3 regions of the Caloramator mitchellensis genome follow, and region 1 is predicted to be linked to each of the others. Evidence: predicted binding sites of a transcription regulator. Region 1 holds the regulator's gene; each other region holds the start of a gene.
What was found. The regulator Rex, encoded in region 1, represses fermentation and respiration genes when NADH is low (regulators of the CRP and FNR family bind a similar motif). The targets are predictions, from matches to a motif close to ATTGTTAANNNNTTAACAAT.
Positions count from the first base shown of each region.

Region 2: the regulator Rex is predicted to act here: its motif matches at 2,356-2,375, upstream of ABG79_RS04720 (DUF8052 family protein).
Region 3: the regulator Rex is predicted to act here: its motif matches at 3,422-3,441, upstream of ABG79_RS03130 (CD0519/CD1768 family membrane protein).

Region 1 is NZ_LKHP01000002.1:135,914-142,158, forward strand. It holds gene ABG79_RS02250 (SH3 domain-containing protein) at 1-2,012, opposite strand, end outside; gene ABG79_RS02255 (redox-sensing transcriptional repressor Rex) at 2,087-2,743, opposite strand; gene abc-f (ribosomal protection-like ABC-F family protein) at 2,938-4,842, shown strand; gene ABG79_RS02265 (ATP-binding protein) at 4,943-6,245, opposite strand, start outside.
Region 2 is NZ_LKHP01000004.1:105,214-111,458, reverse strand. It holds gene glmS (glutamine--fructose-6-phosphate transaminase (isomerizing)) at 1-77, shown strand, start outside; gene ABG79_RS04730 (ATP-binding protein) at 466-1,410, shown strand; gene larE (ATP-dependent sacrificial sulfur transferase LarE) at 1,443-2,252, shown strand; gene ABG79_RS04720 (DUF8052 family protein) at 2,479-2,979, shown strand; gene ABG79_RS04715 (carbon starvation CstA family protein) at 2,994-4,628, shown strand; gene ABG79_RS04710 (LytS/YhcK type 5TM receptor domain-containing protein) at 4,720-6,245, shown strand, end outside.
Region 3 is NZ_LKHP01000002.1:311,727-317,971, reverse strand. It holds gene ABG79_RS03140 (DUF5050 domain-containing protein) at 1-2,484, shown strand, start outside; gene ABG79_RS03135 (prepilin-type N-terminal cleavage/methylation domain-containing protein) at 2,883-3,305, shown strand; gene ABG79_RS03130 (CD0519/CD1768 family membrane protein) at 3,487-4,644, shown strand; gene ABG79_RS03125 (transposase) at 4,852-5,715, opposite strand; gene ABG79_RS03120 (NADH-quinone oxidoreductase subunit NuoE family protein) at 5,913-6,245, shown strand, end outside.

The DNA.
Region 1 (6,245 bases):
CAGCCCATAGAAGTATTATCCTCAAGCCAAACTATATACTTATATCCATCTGCATTATAGGTAACAACGTTTTGCTGTGCCTTACTGTCAAAAAACATTCGTCCACCATATTGTTGCATATAATTCATGGCTGTATTCGTTGATATAGCCGAAGAGGATACTACAAATTCTTTAATAGTATTAGCTGGCACCTTTATTGAAACAGTCATTGGAATATATCCAATACCTCCATTAAATTCAACCTTATACCAATTTGAACTTTCTCCCAACAATTTATAGGAATCACCTATATTAGCCGGTTGCAGCTTTGTGCTTGAAGTTGAATTACTCGAATACACATAGTAATTAGCCTTTGTAAAGACAACTGAATCATACGGATTATTTACTACCTTTAGCTTATATAATCTTAGGTAAAATGGAACCCCAAGAACTAATTTTTCCTTTGGTATTCCAATTTCTATTAACTCTTCTATTGAATCCTTAACCCATGGATAAGACCCTACTGAACCAGCTGTCGTTGATGATGCAACATGTTCGTCGTAAGCCATGAGAATCATGTAGTCAACATAGTTTATGAGGGCTTGTCTATCATACCACTTTGACCATGTCTGGGAAGTTGAAATTCTAACAACATCTACTGATACAACCATGTTATATTTTTTAAGCTCAGCAGATAGGTCCCTTACAAATGCAGTGAACAAATCCTTGTTTGCGCTTATCGTTCCTAATGCTTCAAAGTCAATGTTTATTCCATCTACGTTATAACTTCTGGCAAGCGAAACAACCTTGCTAATTACTTTTTTCCTTACTGTCGCATTTGTAAACATTGCGTAAGCTCTATCGGCATCAAATTCAACAAACCTTGGCCAAACTTCATAGCCATTGTTGTGAGCCCTTTTTATATATTCTGGGTCTGCATTGTCTATAACATCTATACTTGAAACATTTCTATAATCTCCTGTCATATCAAACCAGGTAGGTGAAACAACATCAAGCCCTGTCTGTGAAGATTTAATATTTATATAATCGGTGTCTTCATCATAGGTTCTTGAGTTTCTACTCTTGTCGTATATATACTGCCATGCTAATGTGAACTTATCATTTGGAATGTTGTCAAGTAAATCCACCTTATCTTTGTGGACGTATCCGATTGAACTTCCCTTTATAATTTTATAAAAATCGCCTTCTATTCCAAGTATTTTGAATGATTCATTCGCAAGCAAAAGCCTGTCATCCAGCGTTCCATCCAATGTCTTAAACATCGTGACATCTTCTTTAAGCCTTATAAATCTTCCAACCAAAGGATTTTCTTCCCTGCTTGGAGTATATTTTGCAACATATTGTGAAGAAACATATCCCTTGTTTGTCTTTAGGAATGTTCCTGATTTTCCTATGATAGCAATTATATTGCCCTTGTAATACTTCCCAACTATGGCGGCTGTTGTAGAAGGGGCTTGTCTAATATTTAATGTTGAAGCAGTTACTACTGCTTTGTAAGAAGTAAAGGTCGAAGTGCTTTGGATATAATTTTTTATATAACTTGAACTGTTATATATATATCCCTTTGAGGTTTTTAAAAAGCTTCCAGATTTCCCTGTTACGGTAACAACAGTCCCTTTTGTATACTTGCCGACTATCTTTGCTGAAGTGCTTGCACTGCTTCTTATATAGATATAATTAGCAATTACCTGAACCTTATATTGCTTAAAGCTTGCCCCAGAATTTGTCGATACAGTCTTTAAATAATTTGGACTGTTATAAATATATCCCTTTGAGGTTTTTAAAAAGCTTCCAGACTTTCCTATTACGGTAACAACAGTCCCTTTTGTATACTTGCCGACTATCTTTGCTGAAGTACTTGCACTGCTCCTAATGTTTAAATAATTAGCAATTATCTGAACCTTATACTGCTTAAAGCTTGTTGTAGCAGACTTAACATCAATATATAAGACTTGTGTAACGATTAAAAAAATGACGAGAGAGAACGATATTTTCGACGAAATTTTCTTCAACTCCCCACTACCCCCTTATTTTTTAAATTTTCGACATATATTTACGTTAATTATAAATAAAAAAAAGGCGTAATTCAACGCCCAATTTTTTCCTTAAACAATTCACTTTCATTAAGTCTATAGCTAAGTGTCAAAAGGCTTTCGCTAAGATGAACATTCTCAACTATTACATCTTCTGGAACAGCAATATCAGTAGGTGCAAAGTTCCATATGCCTTTAATTCCCGACTTTACAAATGCATCTGCTATTCTTTGTGCTTGTTCCTTTGGAACACAAATAATACCAATGTCTGCAGGATTATTCTTTAAAAATGATTCAAGATTGTCAACATCCTGAACTTCTATATCCCTGATTCCCATCCCAATCAATTTAGGATTCCTATCAAATATACCTATCAGGTGAAAACCTAACTTTTCAAAATTTGTGTAATTAGCTACTGCCTGACCTATATTTCCGGCCCCAACGATAACTGTTTTATATTCCTTATTAAGTCCTAGTATTTTTCCTATTTCGTCCCTTAGCGCTCTGACATTGTATCCATATCCCTGTTGGCCAAAATCACCAAAATTATTCAAATCCTGTCTTATTTGAGAAGCTGTAAAACCTATTCTTTCAGATAATTCCTTTGATGATATTCTTTCAATGTCATTTCTTAATAACTCTCCTAAATACCTATAATACTTTGGAAGCCTTCTGATAACAGCCATCGATATTACTGTTTTTTTACTCATTATATCACCTAACCCATTGTTTATATTTTAACATTTGTTCTTAAAAAAAATTGTAGCATTTTTATTTAATTATATAGCAAAATTAAAATTTTGTGAATACTTGTGAAATAATTTATGCCTTTAAATTCTATATTTTGACTTTATTTCTTCGTAATTATATAATATACTCGTAAATTTAATTCTGAGGTGGAAAAATGGTAGTATTAGAAGCCCAAAATATTTCAAAATCATACGGAACAGATGTTATTTTAAAAGATATAAATTTAAAAATTGAAGATAGCGAAAAGGTTGGACTCGTTGGTAAGAACGGTGCAGGTAAAACCACATTGTTTAAAATATTATCAAAGCAAATCGAGCCTGATAATGGAGCTCTTTTTATTTCTAACGATAAGACAATAGGCTACTTAAGCCAGAACATTGAATTCGAAATAACAAACAATGTATTTGAAGAGGCGCTAAAGGTATTTGAAAATGTCAAAAATATCGAAAATAGATTGAGAGAACTTGAATTGTTGATTTCCAGTGAAAAGGATGAGCAAAAGCATAGCGAGCTTTTAAATGAATATGGAATTTTATTAGACAAATTTGACATGCTCGATGGTTATTCGATTGAAAATCAAGTAAGAAGAATTTTAACAGGTCTTGGAATACCATCTTCAGATTTTACTAAGAGCGTGGTAAATCTATCAGGCGGTCAAAAGACAAGATTATCACTTGCAAAGCTCCTTTTAAAAAATCCTGACATTTTGCTCCTTGACGAGCCTACCAACCATCTTGATTTAGAGGCAATTAAATTTTTAGAAGAATTCCTTAAGGAATATAGAGGCGCCTGTATAATAATTTCACACGACAGATACTTTTTAGACGTTATTACCACAAAAACATTTGAGCTTATAAATGGAACAATTGAAGAATACAACGGCAATTACACATATTTTATAAATGAAAGACAAAACAGGTTAGAGGAAAAACTAAAACATTATGAGCTACAGCAAAAAGAAATACAGCGACTTGAGGAGATGATTGAAAGGTTTAGGTCCTTCAACAGAGAAAAAAGCATAAAGCAGGCCGAGAGCAAAGAAAAGATGCTTGATAGAATAGAAAGAATAGAAAAACCTCAAGTATTCCAAAACAGCGTTAAAATCAAATTTGAAATTAAATTCCAAAGTGGAAATGATGTAATAAGCCTTGAAAATATTAAAAAATCCTTTGGAGATAAAACTCTGTTTGAGAATTTATCGCTTTTTATTAAGCGTGGTGAAAGAGTTGCTCTAATAGGCTCAAATGGAAAGGGAAAGACTACCCTTTTTAGGATAATTTGTGGACTTATAGAGCCAGACGCAGGGTTTGTTAGACTAGGAAAAAATGTATTGATAGGATACTATGACCAGGAACAGAGCAATTTATCAGAAGATAAAACGGTAATCGATGAAGTTTGGGATGAATATCCAAACCTTACAACCACTCAAATCAGAAATTACCTTGCAGCATTTTTATTTACTAAGGATGATGTGTTTAAATCTATATCGACGCTATCCGGTGGAGAAAAGGCAAGGCTTTCAATGCTGAAGGTCATGCTTAAAAAACCTAACCTACTTTTATTAGACGAGCCTACAAACCATCTTGATATTCTATCAAGGGAAGCTCTTGAAAATGCCCTTATGGATTATGAAGGAACTATATTTGCTATTTCCCACGATAGATACTTTCTAAACAAAATATTCAACAAGATTATAGAGTTTGACGGTAGCACCTTCTCTGAATTTATCGGTAATTTCGATTACTATATTCAAAAAAAGAATACCAATTCGGATGAAATTGTTATAAACACTGTTGGGAAAACTAAAACACAAATAAAGGACGAAAGGCGAAAAGAACGCGAAAAAAGGGAACAGCAAAAGGCAAAAGAAAACGAAATAAAGGATATTGAAAAGCAAATCGAATCACTTGAATCAAAAATAAGCGACCTTGAAAGCCTTCTTTGCCAGCCAGATATTTATTCTGAACCGGATAAGGTTGTCCAAATCACAAAGGAACTTAATTCTAATAAAGACTTATTAAGTAGATTATATGAGAAATGGGAAGAACTATTGAATTAATCCCAAGAATTATTTTATTTTACAATACCAAAAAACTTTGATATCAATGTTTAAATGAGTTTTCAGAAAACTATTAAATAGATAAATTAAGCTGTCTCCTTTAAGAGACAGCTTCTTCTTCATCTATTGATTTTTGAATTTCATTTAATGCTTTCTTTAATTCTTCAATTGAGAAAGGCTTGTTGATAATATAATCTACACAATCAAGGTCATCGTTCTTCAGCTTTCCTAGCCAGCCTGTCATTAAAATAAATGCTGCATCTTTTTTTCTTTGCTTTATCATCTTTGATATCTGAACGCCTGTAATATTAGGCATTGCAAGGTCGCATATTACAACATCAAAATTATTTTTATCGAATGTTTCGATTATTTTCTCATCATCGTTTACAACCTGTGTGTTATGGCCAAGCACCTCAAGCATCTCTGAAACTACAGCTGCAACCTGACTTTGATCATCTATTACTAGTATGTTTAGTCTTTTCTGATTTATTGAACTAATTATCTTTTCTTCATCATTAAGCATTCTCGCCCTTCTTGGGAATCGGATAATAAATTCACTTCCTTTATTTTCTACGCTGTTTACTTCTATATTTCCTTTCATAGAATTAATTATATTGTAAACAATATGCAACCCTAATCCATTTCCGCGTTCATTCTTAGTAGTGAAGAATGGTTCGAATATTCTTGATAGCACTTCATTATTCATTCCTATTCCATTATCTTTAACTCTAATTATCACGACATCCTTTTCATTATATGACTCAATTTCGATTTGTCCTCCATTTGGCATCGCATCAACAGCATTTGAAATTAAGTTTACGAATATTTCTCTAACCTCTGTAGTTATCCCTTCAATAAATGAACCTGAACGCAAATTCAACCTCATTTCAATCTTTTTCTGCTCTACTTGAGCTTCATATGCCCACTTAGGCTTAGTGATTTCCACCGAGTGAAGTATTGCCTTGTCTATATCAACCTGCTCAACTGCCTTATTTCTTTTGCTTGAAAAATCCTGAATCCTCTTAACAATTTTGGCTCCGTCCTTGGCGCTCTCCTCAATCATATCTAAATAATTACAAAGCTCACTGTCCCTAATTTTCTCCCTTAATACCTGAACATAACCTAAAATAGGAGTCAAAATATTATTGAATTCGTGTGCAATTCCACCTGTTAGTTCTCCTAAAGCCTGGAGTTTGCTTGTTAAAACCATGCTATCCTGAATCTTTTTATATTTCTTAAATTGCAGTATAATCTTTGCTACAGTCTCACAAACTTTATATAAAAATTCTGCATTATCAAACAGTGAATTATTTGTATCTCTTGAAGCTAGCCACATATATCCAAATATGTTATCATCATATTTAATGGGTATAACAACACTTGATGCTATATTATATCTGTTA
Region 2 (6,245 bases), on a different contig from region 1:
CATACTATACAGCAGTTGAGAGAGGCTGCGATGTAGATAAGCCAAGAAACCTTGCAAAGTCAGTAACAGTTGAGTAATTTATTAGTAATTTTGTTGTAGAATATAATTGAATTAAGTCTAATCCATGATAATAAACTTCACTTTATAAGACAAACTTTGAACCAAAATCCCGTAGCAAATGAAAGAGAAATCTATATTTGCTGCGGGATTTTTTTTTATTTGATTTCAAAAACATTAAAAAGAATGATATATCTGGAATTAGACATATATACAGAAGTTTTATTATGCTATAATATTAATATAAAAACTGGACTAGAATGACAGATATTTTTGAATTCAGGGCTAATTATTAGCAAAATAAAGAAAAGGAAATTATAATACTATTGTTGAAGAAATTTTACTGATCATATGAAAAATTAATTGTGAAAAGCATCTTAATGCAATATTGTTAATGGGAGGGTTGATATGACAACAGACGAAATAAAGGAGATAATACAAAATGGAGAGAATTCATATATTGAATTCAAAGAAGAAGAAATAAAAGCAAAAGGACTTAATAAGCCATACTATACTTCTGATCATAAATATTACATTCGGGTAGGAAGCACAAAGAGGATTGCAACAAAAGAGGAATTGTTGAGGTTATTTGAAGCAAGCGGAAGTTTTCATTTTGATATTTCTCCTGTTGAAGGAACTTCCATAAAAGATTTAAACATTGATATTATTAGGGATTATTTTATGAAGTATAATACATTTGATTTGTTTGATGAGCCTTCAGAATCTGTGGAGAGAATACTTATTAATGCTGACATACTTAAGGATGTTGATGGGAGAAAACTTTGCACTGTTGGTGGACTACTTATATTTGGAAAAAATCCTGAAAAACATCTTCCGCAGAATGGAGTAAGTTTTGCTCATTTTAAAGGCAATGAAATTACTGATGAACTAATTGATAAAAAGATAATAACTGGAAGAATTCAAGATATTGCTGAACAATTGATGATTGTTATAAAAAACAATATGCTTGTTCCATCTGTAATAAATGGCTTGAAAAGAGAGGATAAAGAAGAATACCCTATGATTGTTATGAGGGAAGCCATTGTAAACTCTCTTGTGCACAGAAATTACAGTATCAGCGGTTCAAAAATAAGGGTATTTATGTTTGACGACCGTATTGAGTTTAGAAGTCCTGGAAGACTTCCAAATACTGTAACAATAGATAAGATGAAAATTGGAGTTTCCTATTCACGAAATCCTTTCCTTGTTAAGTATATGGAAAACATGAGATATATAGACCAATTAGGGAGAGGAATACCAATGATACTTAAGAAAATGAAGGAGGCAGGAGCAAAAGAACCGCTACTCGAAGAGTATGGGGAAGAATTTATTTTAACAATATATAAAGCATGAATGAGTATTTATTTTAGACAGGAGGATAAAAAATGACTTTAGAACAAAAGTTTGAGAAATTAAAAAACATATTAAGTGAATTAGGCAGCGTTGCAGTTGCCTATTCCGGAGGGGTTGACAGCACATTTTTGCTGAAGGTTGCACATGATGTTCTTGGAGAAAATGTAATTGCAGTAACAGCAACTTCATCGACATATCCTGAAAGGGAATTCAATGAGGCAAAAAAGTATGCAGAGCAATTTGGTGTTAAACATATAGTTATTGTATCTGAGGAGTTAGAAATTGAAGGATTTTCAAAGAACCCTATTGATAGATGTTATTATTGCAAAAGGGAACTATTCTCAAAGATATATGATGTTGCTAAAGAGTATGGCATTAAATATGTTGCCGATGGGTCAAACTTTGATGATTTAAATGATTATAGACCAGGTATGAAGGCTGCAAAAGAATTAAATGTAGTAAGTCCAATTAAAGAGGCACAACTAACTAAAGAAGATATTAGGGAATTATCCAGAAGAATGAATTTGCCGACATGGAATAAGCCATCCTTTGCATGCTTATCTTCAAGATTTCCTTATGGGCATGAAATTACAGAAGAAAAACTTAAAATGGTTGAAAAGGCGGAGCAAATACTTTTGGATTTAGGCTTTAAACAGGTAAGGGTCAGACATCATGGTGAAATTGCAAGGATAGAAGTAGCAGCACAGGAAAGGGAAAGATTCTTTAATGTTGAGATTTTAGATTTTGTTGGAGACAAATTTAAAGAAATTGGATTTACCTATGTAACTTTGGATGTGCATGGATACAGAACAGGCAGCATGAATGAAAAAATAATAAATTAATAAATAAAAAACCAGGAGAAAATTTGATAGCCATAATTTTCTCCTGGTTTTTTTGTTTAAACAACTGATAATGACATGCCAATTAACTTCAATAAATTTAAAAAGAGTTAATTATTAAACAATGGTTTTAAGTAAACTTAATAAAAATTTAATTTTTTTGCAGAAGGAAATAAATAGAATATATAGAAATTATTATTAATATTAATACTAATGAGAGGTCATTGTTATGGAGATACAAAATTATCTTTCTAACATTGAAAAAATTCTTGAAAAGCATTTTGATATAGAAAAAAATGTGGAACTATCAGGGTTTAATTGTGATTTGTTTGCAAAATATAGAGTAATAAATCAAAGAACCTTTTTAACTAAAAAAGATGTTATCGATAGATATGAGAATAATGAATTTATATTTATAAAACAAGCAAATAATTGGGATTTAGTTGAAGTTGAGCATTTTACAAAAGAACTGATACGAATTTCCAATCTTCTGATAAAGCCGAATCGTTATCATATGTCTACTGCGATTACAGGAGTAATATTGACCGAAAAATCTAATCAAGCAATCCAGCAATTTGTTGAAAAATTTAAGTATAATAAGAGCTATATGTTTTATTTACATGGTTGGAGTGAAATTAGATTATTGCTCGTTGACCTAGTTAATATGAGAGTTTACACAAACAAAGCGGGTAAAGGGGTTAAAAAGGTGTTTGAAACACCAAATAAATAAAAGGGGGATTTTTTATGAATTCACTCTGGCTTGTTATTATTGGCGCAATCCTATTTTTTGCCGCTTATACTCTATACGGAGGATACCTGGCAAAGCAGTGGGGTATTGACCCTAAAAGACAAACTCCATCCCACACAAAATACGACGGAATTGACTATGTTCCAGCCAACTCAAAGGTTTTATTAGGGCACCATTTTGCATCAATTGCAGGGGCAGGACCTATAGCAGGACCTATTCAAGCTGCTATATTTGGTTGGCTACCAGTTTATCTTTGGATTATTATAGGTGGAATTTTTGTAGGGGGTGTCCATGACTTTGGTTCACTTTTGGCATCGATTCGACACGAAGGTAAATCAATTGGAGAAATAATTGAAGCTAACGTAGGACGCAAAGGAAAACTGCTCTTCAACATTTTTGCATGGTTGACTCTTGTGCTTATAGTTGCTGCATTTACAGATATTGTTGCTTCTGCATTCGCATATAACCCTCAGGTTCAAGGGTATCAATCTGGACCTGCTGCAGCAACTTCATCAATGTTATTTATGATACTTGCTGTTACATTTGGATTTATGGTTTATAGAAAGAATTATGGCTTGGCTGTGTCAACAGTTGTAGGAGTAACTTTACTATTCCTTGCAGTATGGATAGGATATAAATTCCCATTTGTTGCACTTTCTAAAAATGCGTGGTATGCAATCTTATTAATCTACATCTTCCTTGCATCAACACTACCAGTTTGGCTACTACTTCAACCGAGAGATTATTTAAATTCATTCATGTTATATGCAATGCTTCTTGGAGGTCTATTAGGTATATTTGTAATGCATCCAACATTACAACTTTCGGCGTTTAAGGGATTTACAGTCACGACAAAGGCTGGGGCTCAATATTTGTTCCCAATTTTATTTGTAACAGTAGCATGTGGTGCTATTTCAGGTTTCCATTCACTTGTGAGTTCAGGAACTTCAGCTAAACAAATAGATAAAGAAGAAGATGCAAAGTTAGTAGGATATGGTGCTATGCTAATTGAAAGTATGGTAGCAATAGTGGCTCTAATATCAATAGCTTATGTATCTAAGGCAGAAGGGACGCCTGCAGTTATATTTGCTAGCGGTGTAGCAACTTTTATGAGTAGTTTTGGTATCCCACTTGAATTTGGAAAGGTATTCATAATTTTGGCGTTTACAGCTTTTGCACTAACAAGTCTTGACACAGCTACAAGACTTGGAAGGTATATATTCCAGGAATTATTTGAATCAGTAGCTGGAAAGGGTTCAGTCTGGACGAATATGTATACTGCAACAATCGCGACAATTGTAGCTTCGGGGCTATTGCTTCTCTATGGTTATCAAAAGATATGGCCAATATTTGGTTCAGCTAATCAAATGCTTGCGGCTTTGGCATTGCTTGCACTAACAGCATGGTTATTAAGACTTGGTAAGAATATTTTAGTAACACTGCTTCCAATGATATTTATGTTTGCAGTCACACTAACTGCATTGGTTGTATTAATGAAGAACTATTTTATAGCAAAGAATTTTGTGCTTGTAGTTGTAGCAGCAATTCTATTCATTTTAGCAGTAGTATTGATTTTTGAAACATACAATGTCCTGAAAACTAAGAAGTCATCTAAAGATATAAAGGCTTAAGTAAATTGGAGCTAGCATTAATTGCTAGCCCTTTTTTATTTTATTATGTATGTTATAATAAACTTAGATTTTTAAGTTTGGAGGTATAGCTGTGCTATTCTTAACGCTGTTTGAAAGAATGTCTATAGTTGCTTTAGTTGCATATATGTTCACCCATACGCCATTATTTAAAAAGATATATAAAAGGCGGTTTGATGTTAGCGATAAGTTAATACTTATAATATTTTTTAGTGCCTTTTCTATATTAGGAACTTATCTTGGAATAAGGATGGAGGGTGGAGCAATAGCTAATATAAGACCAATAGGTGCAATCGTTGCAGGTTATATTGGAGGTCCTTTAGTTGGAAGTGCAGTAGGTTTAATAGCTGGTGGACATAGATATTTGTTAGGCGGATATACTGCGTTAGCATGTGGGATATCGACAATTATGGAAGGCTTGACTGGAGCATTTTTTAGAAGTAAAAAAGGTGATTTGTCTCCCTTTGTTGGATTTATATCAGGGGTAATTGCCGAATTTATTCAAATGGGAATTATTCTGCTTGTATCAAAGCCGTATAGTCAGGCATTAGAACTTGAAAGGGAAATAGCATTTCCAATGATAATAATCAACTCATTTGGTGTTGCAATTTTTATCGATATTATAAAAAATGTAATAAAACAGTATAACGAAATTGGAGCGTCCTATGCTCTAAAATCATTAAATATAGCAAAACAAACATCGGTTTATTTGAGAAAAGGGCTAGATGAAAACACAGCACAAAATGTGGCTGAGATAATTCAAAAAACAGGAGAATTCAAGGGAGTAATTATTGGAAATAGAAAAAAGGTTCTTAAATATTTAGGAGAAAAAATTGACGAACAAATTCTTTATGAAGATTTTATTGAATACTTGCAAAATCCAGCAGAGAAAATAATTTCAGCAAAGAAAACAAAAAAGGAACAATATTTTTACACTATACCGCTTTACACAAACAGTGAATTAGAAGGATTTTTAGGAATAGAAGTTGATACACTAGATGAAATTGATAGACATTTTATGGATTTTATTAGGGAGCTTGCTGAACTATTATCTGTTCAACTTGAGATTCACAAATTAAATAAAAAAGCGGAGATGGCAGTTGTATCAGAGCTTAAAGCTCTAAGGGCGCAGATTCACCCTCATTTCTTATTCAATGCTTTAAATACAATTGCTTCATTCTGTAGAATTAATCCTATGAAGGCAAAGGACTTAATATTAGATTTGTCAAATTATTTTAGAGGAACATTAAAAACTGAAGAATTCGTGCCTCTCTCTAAAGAAATAGAACTCATCGAAGCATACCTAAACATAGAGAAAGCAAGATTCGGTGATAGAATTAATATTGAATATAGAATAGACGATAGCATACTTGATTATTATATCCCACATTTTATTCTACAACCTATAGTTGAAAATGCTATTAAACATGGATTAACAACTAAATCGGATGGTGGAGAAATAATTATTAAGGTTTGTGAAATTGGAGATAGGTTAAATTTTGAAGTTTCAGACTCAGGCGTTGGTATAGATGAGATAAAGTTAAAAAGATTAATGAAGGAAAATAAGGGGATAGGTTTATCTAACGTCAGAGAAAGAAT
Region 3 (6,245 bases), 180 kb from region 1:
ACAGTAGGAAGCTCATATAGCCCTGGAGTAAGATATATCTCTGTTACAAATGACGGAATTGTTTATGCTGCAGGGTTTGATGGGAAACTATACAGAAGTGTTTCGAACAATAGATTAACAGAAGTGAATGTAATGGCTAATGATACTAAAAAAGAAAAATTTACTGTAATTAATGCTCAAACGACAAACGATGTTTATTATAGAAGTAATATGTTGGGCGGAAAGCTGTATAAGGCGGATTCTACTGGAAGCGGCAGTTTGGTTTATTCTGAGGTTATAACTAATATTAATATAGCTGAAGATTATATTTATTTTACAAAGGGAAACAAACTATTCAGTTATAAAATTGGTTCAACAGATAAAGCTGTTGCAGCAGCAAAATTTAAGCCAGATGAAAAAGTTGCAAGTGTAGTAATGGAAACGATAATAGATTCAAATGAGCCTTTGCCTGATAAGGTTTCGGCGATTATGGGGGATGGTTCTGTAAGAGAATTGCTTGTTAACTGGGATTTAAGGAATACAAAGGTTAAGAACGGTATTACTACGTATAAGGGTAAAGTAGTTGGTTATGGGACTTCGGTTTCAATAGGAAAAGCTAGATATTCAACGATGGTGGCTGTTGATAAGGTAAAGGTTTATAATTTTGAAGGTGCAAAAGCTGACTATGTCGTGGTTGAAGGTCTGGCTAAGGGAGATATAATAACTTTATATGATACTAATGATAAGGCCTTAGGAAAGGCTACTGCAGATAAGTCGGGAATTGCTAAGATTACAAAGCTTGAATTGGATTCCGATGGAGGCACTCTTAAGATAGTTAAAACTCAATCCGGCTGTGCGCCAAGCGATGCTTTAGTTTATACGTATTCATCTGAAGCACCAACAATTGTTAAGGCAGAATATGATAGTAGTTCAAATAAATATAGGGTTACATTTACTGGAAAGAGCCCGAATATTGGCTATGGGTTTGTAAGCAATGCGAATGATAATATTTCAAATTATACTACAACTTCAGGATCTTCAGGTGTGAACGGTTCCTACTATTTTGATATACCAAAGAGTGCAGTTGAGAATTTAGTGGATGGAGAAAATAAATTTTTAAAGATTGCATATTATAGTGACAATACTTTAAAGAGTCCATCTAATCCATATACCTTCCTTGCACAACAAAAACCTATTGTGGCCTATAACTTTAATACAAGTTCCTTCAGTGGATTGAATAGTTTAATTGAGTGCTCGTTTGACGGGAACAATTGGATATCCAGTCAGGAGTTAATCTCTGATAAGACATTGCTATATGGAAAGAGTTATGTTTTAGTGAGATTTATTCCAAGTTTAAATAAGATGCCAGGACAAATTGCTTATGTTCCACTCGTTGAAATGCCTCAAATTACTGTTACTGCAGGAAGTTATAAGGTATTTGACAGCAAGGATAATAACTTATTTAATTTTGATGAACTTACAAATACATTAACAGCCAAGTATATTGCAAATGCAGGATTTGTAGGAACAGATAATGTAAAAATTAATGTAACTACAAGCGGAAGTTCTGGAGTAAGTTATAGCTTAGATATTAATGGAAGCACCAATGTTAGCAACTCAACAACGGATGCATCTGTAAAATTAACTGATATTACAACAGCATCAGGGCTCTCAACTTTAAATATGGTGTTGAAGCTAAAGAATGGAAGCGAAGATATAGCAACACAGAATATTAGAGTTAAGGTGTTTAACAGTTCTGTTGAACCACCTGCACCGGAATTATATGGTGTTGTTGGAAAAGCCGAAACAAATGGAAATTTAACAGCGTATAGTGCAAAGGTAAGAGTAAAATATGACCCTGTGCTATCAGCAGTTGTAAAAGGAACTATAACAAATACTTCAGTAGGAAATTCAGCGGCTATTACCTATAATTTCTATTTGAATAACGGTTATTGGGAAGGCGAAGAAGTATCAGGAGTTCCAGGAACCTATAAAGTGAATATAAATTATGAAGATAACCTATTGAAACCAGCGACGATTTCTACAACTGGCCAATCAATTACATTTAATATTGATACAAATAAAACACCACAAATAAGGTTAACTGCTGGAAGTGATCCTACAACTTATATCGGTGCTTTATATAAATCTAAGGGAATTACTGATGGAGATTATAAGATATATTCTTCTGACCCTGATGCATCTACAAAAAATATTTTATCAACGACAACTGGAAGTGTGACTTTAGAAGGTTTTGAAGCTACTACAAGTGGAGCTTTTGAATGGATAAAGGAAGGCGATTCGAGAGATTTAAGCAAAGATTATTCATTCTACGTAAAATATCAGTATGTAGGCGAACTCGTATGGCATGATGCAGCTCAGGGCACGGTTATAAATACTCTTGCACCTGGACAAACATCTACAGATTATTATTTGAAGGTAGTTGTAATAAATAATAAAAATGGTTATTCAAGTGAATATATATATAAGTTTACTTTAAAATAGGTGACATTCACTTGATTTCTTGACTTCTTGAATTGTTTGACAATTTAAGGGTTAGGATATAGGGACTGCAAAGCAGAAAAGCTGCAATGCAGTCCTTTTTTTCGTTTAAAATTTTTATAAAAATTTTTGAAAAATTTTTTTGTTGCATGTTTAGAATATGAAAAAAGTGGAAATAAATCTAAATAGATGAAAAAGTTTAAGAGAAGTTATTAAAATTCCCAAAAAAATTTTAATAAATTTTTTAGTTTGATGTTTAAAATGCTAAAATATGGAAATAATCATAAATAGATTACAAGAGAAGAGGTGGTAGATAAAGAAAAATAATGAGTTTGAGTGATTTATAATAAAATTGTTTCAACAGGGTATCAAGAGTAAATTGTGAAAAGAGGTGTATTAGTTTGAAGAAAAAAGGTTTTACCTTGCTTGAAATGATTATAGTTCTTGCTATTATGTCAATTATTGTTAGCATTGCAGCTCCTCAGACTATGAAGGCATTGCAAAAGTCAAAGCAAACTGCAGATTTGTTGACAGCAAAGACGATTGCAGTTGCTATACAGGAGGCGATGGCTGAAGGAGCGGAACTAAGCGCAACCACAGGATGGGCAAAGGTCGAAAATAACATTTTTACGGATACTACTAATTACACTCTTTCTAATTATATAGAGAATCTTAGTAGTTTAAAGCCAAAACAAAATGCTAATTATGATTTTTATTATAATTACAACATTAATGATAACACATTGAAGATTGGAGTAGGAGAAAATAATGAAAATCCGACTGTAATATATCCAGAACCAGAATCGAGTGAGTCTGGAAGTTAAATAAATTTGTTTGCCATATAACTTAATATAAATTTAAAATAGCCCCCCTCATCCCTAATATATATTTTAAAAATTCATCCCAAAGTTAATCTCTGGGGTGAATTTTTATTTTATCTTTTGTCAACTACTTAACAAATATTGTTGCAGTGTGTATTATCTGGTAAAATTTATTTAGTATCACATGGGGGGGAGTTATGTGGACAAAAAAATTGTAAAGGCAGTAAATGCTGAATCATTTATTTTTATTGCCATTATTTCAGGTTCTTTTTTATTTTTATCCAAAACTATGGGGATTGCAAATATGTTTAGCACTATGATGAAAACAGCTCATGACCTCTTGATTAACACAGTGTTTTTTATTATGGCAATAGCTGTTCTTGCGGGAGCATTTGGTGCACTTTTGACTGAATTTGGAGTGGTTGCGCTTATTAATAAAATATTATCGCCATTGATGAAGCCGCTCTATGACATGCCGGGTGCCGCGAGTATTGGAGTTATAACAACTTATCTTTCGGATAATCCAGCAATAATTACTCTTTCAAAGGATAAAGGTTTTGCAAGATATTTTAAGAGATATCAAATTCCTGCACTCACTAATCTTGGAACTGCATTTGGAATGGGGCTTATTGTGACAACATTTATGATTTCACAGGCTCCTGAAGGACAAAGTTTCATACTTCCAGCGATAATTGGGAATATTGGTGCAGTTGTAGGAAGCATAGTAAGCGTTAGAATAATGATGCATTTTACTAAAAAGGAATATGGAACGGAGAAAATGGCATATGAAGGTGAAGAGTCAATTGATTTGACTAAATTTAGAGAAATAAGAAGCGGCAGCATTTTTCAAAGGGCGCTTGAGGCGATATTGGATGGAGGTAAAACTGGAGTTGAAATGGGGCTTTCGATAATTCCTGGAGTAATTGTAATATGCACTCTTGTTATGATGCTCACTAATTCACCAAAGGGTGGGGTATATACAGGCGCTGCTTACGAGGGGGTTCCGGTGCTTCCGTGGATTGGGGAAAAGCTAAGCTTTATATTAAAGCCGCTTTTGGGATTCAAAAACCCAGAGGCTATAGCATTTCCTATAACTGCTCTCGGAGCAGTAGGTGCTGCAATTGGACTTGTTCCTAAATTTTTGCAGCAGGGATTGATTGGAGCTAACGAAATTGCTGTGTTTACAGCCATGGGAATGTGCTGGAGTGGTTATCTTTCAACTCACGTTGCAATGATGGATGCTCTTGAATCAAGGCAGCTTACCAACAAAGCTATCTTCGCCCACACAATCGGCGGCTTAGCAGCAGGTGTCGTGGCACACCTATTGGTGACATTCACTTGATTTCTTGACTTCTTGAATTGTTTGACAATTTAAAAATGAAAAAAGGGAATGGCATTTTTAAGGGAAGGGGATGCTAATTTAAAATGCCATTCCTTTATATAAGAGAGGTTGAACTATTTTAGAAAAATTCATCATTAAGATGAAGTAGAAAACTTGCATTTTGGTTAGAATACGCTGTTAAACATATTACAAATATAAAAATGATTCTCAATTCAGCGATTTATTAATTAACCTGCATACTGCAGATTCGCTAATTTTTAAAAAATCTCCTATTTCCTTTAATGTGTATTTATAATTTAAAGCCTTTTTAATAAACTCTACTTTATACTTTGTAAGTCTTGGGCTTTTTGAACCTGCCATAATGAATTTTTTAACATCTTCTGATGAAAACAGTTCGTTAAAAATCTCTTCCAAAGATTTTCTGAAAATTTTCTTTTCAATTAATATCTCAGGTAATACAGCTGCTTCGTCCTGGTCTGGGAAAAATGTCGATTTAATAGTCTCATAATCCTTTTCAAAATCATTTTCGCTATCAAAGCCAACTATATTATTATAAAATCTGATAGACTCTTTTAAATCGGGGGAAGCATATTGCAAAATTTCTCTTGTATTGATAAAATTGTTATTAATAGCATATTTATAAAAAACATGGCTCGACCATTTATATTTATTCACATCGTCGCATAACCCGGCTTTTACGGGATTTCTATGAATATAGCGTAGCAAAGTAAAAAGATAAACCTCGTCTTCGACAACTTTTGCGTTAAACCTTCCGGCAAACACGTGACCGACTCTATCTTCGTTTTCATTTAGATACTTGCAAAATGAATTATTGATGTTAAACATAACTTGACTTATCGAACTCTCTCCAGCTTTAATCATTAAGTGGTAATGATTGTCCATTATAGCGTAGGCTAAAAGCTCATAATCAAATACCTGTCTGTAATCCTTTATCTGCTTTAAAAATACGGCTTTGTGCTTTGGATTTTTAAAAATTTCTTCTTTATTGTTTCCTCTTTGATATACGTGATAAATTGCATTTTTATAAATTATTCGAGGCAATCTTGACACATTAACACCTCCATTAAGTAATTATAACCATTATTGGATAAAATAAACATGTTGAGACAAATTTTTTATAAATTTTTTGATAATGAAAAATAATAATATGTGTAACTTTTTTATTCATATATGACAGCTTGTTTGAATTGACAAACAAATCAAGAAGTCAAGAAATCAAGTGAATGTCACCAAAAAGGAGGGATACGATGGCAAAGTATGATGTTGACGAGGTAAAGCTAAGACAGCTTGAGGAGTATATCGACTCGATAACTGAGAAGGAAGGGGCGTTGATAGGGGTTCTTTATAAGGCTCAGGAGATTTTTGGTTTTTTGCCAAAGGATGTGCAGCTTTTTATTGCGCGAAAGCTCAATGTGACGGCGGCGAAGGTTTTTGGAGTTACGACATTTTATTCGTATTTTACGATGCAGCCGAGGGGAAAGCATGTTATAAATGTTTGTCTTGGGACTGCTTGTTTTGTTAAGGGTGCTGATAAGATTTTGGAAGAGATTAAGAAGGAGCTTGATATTAAAGAAGGGAAC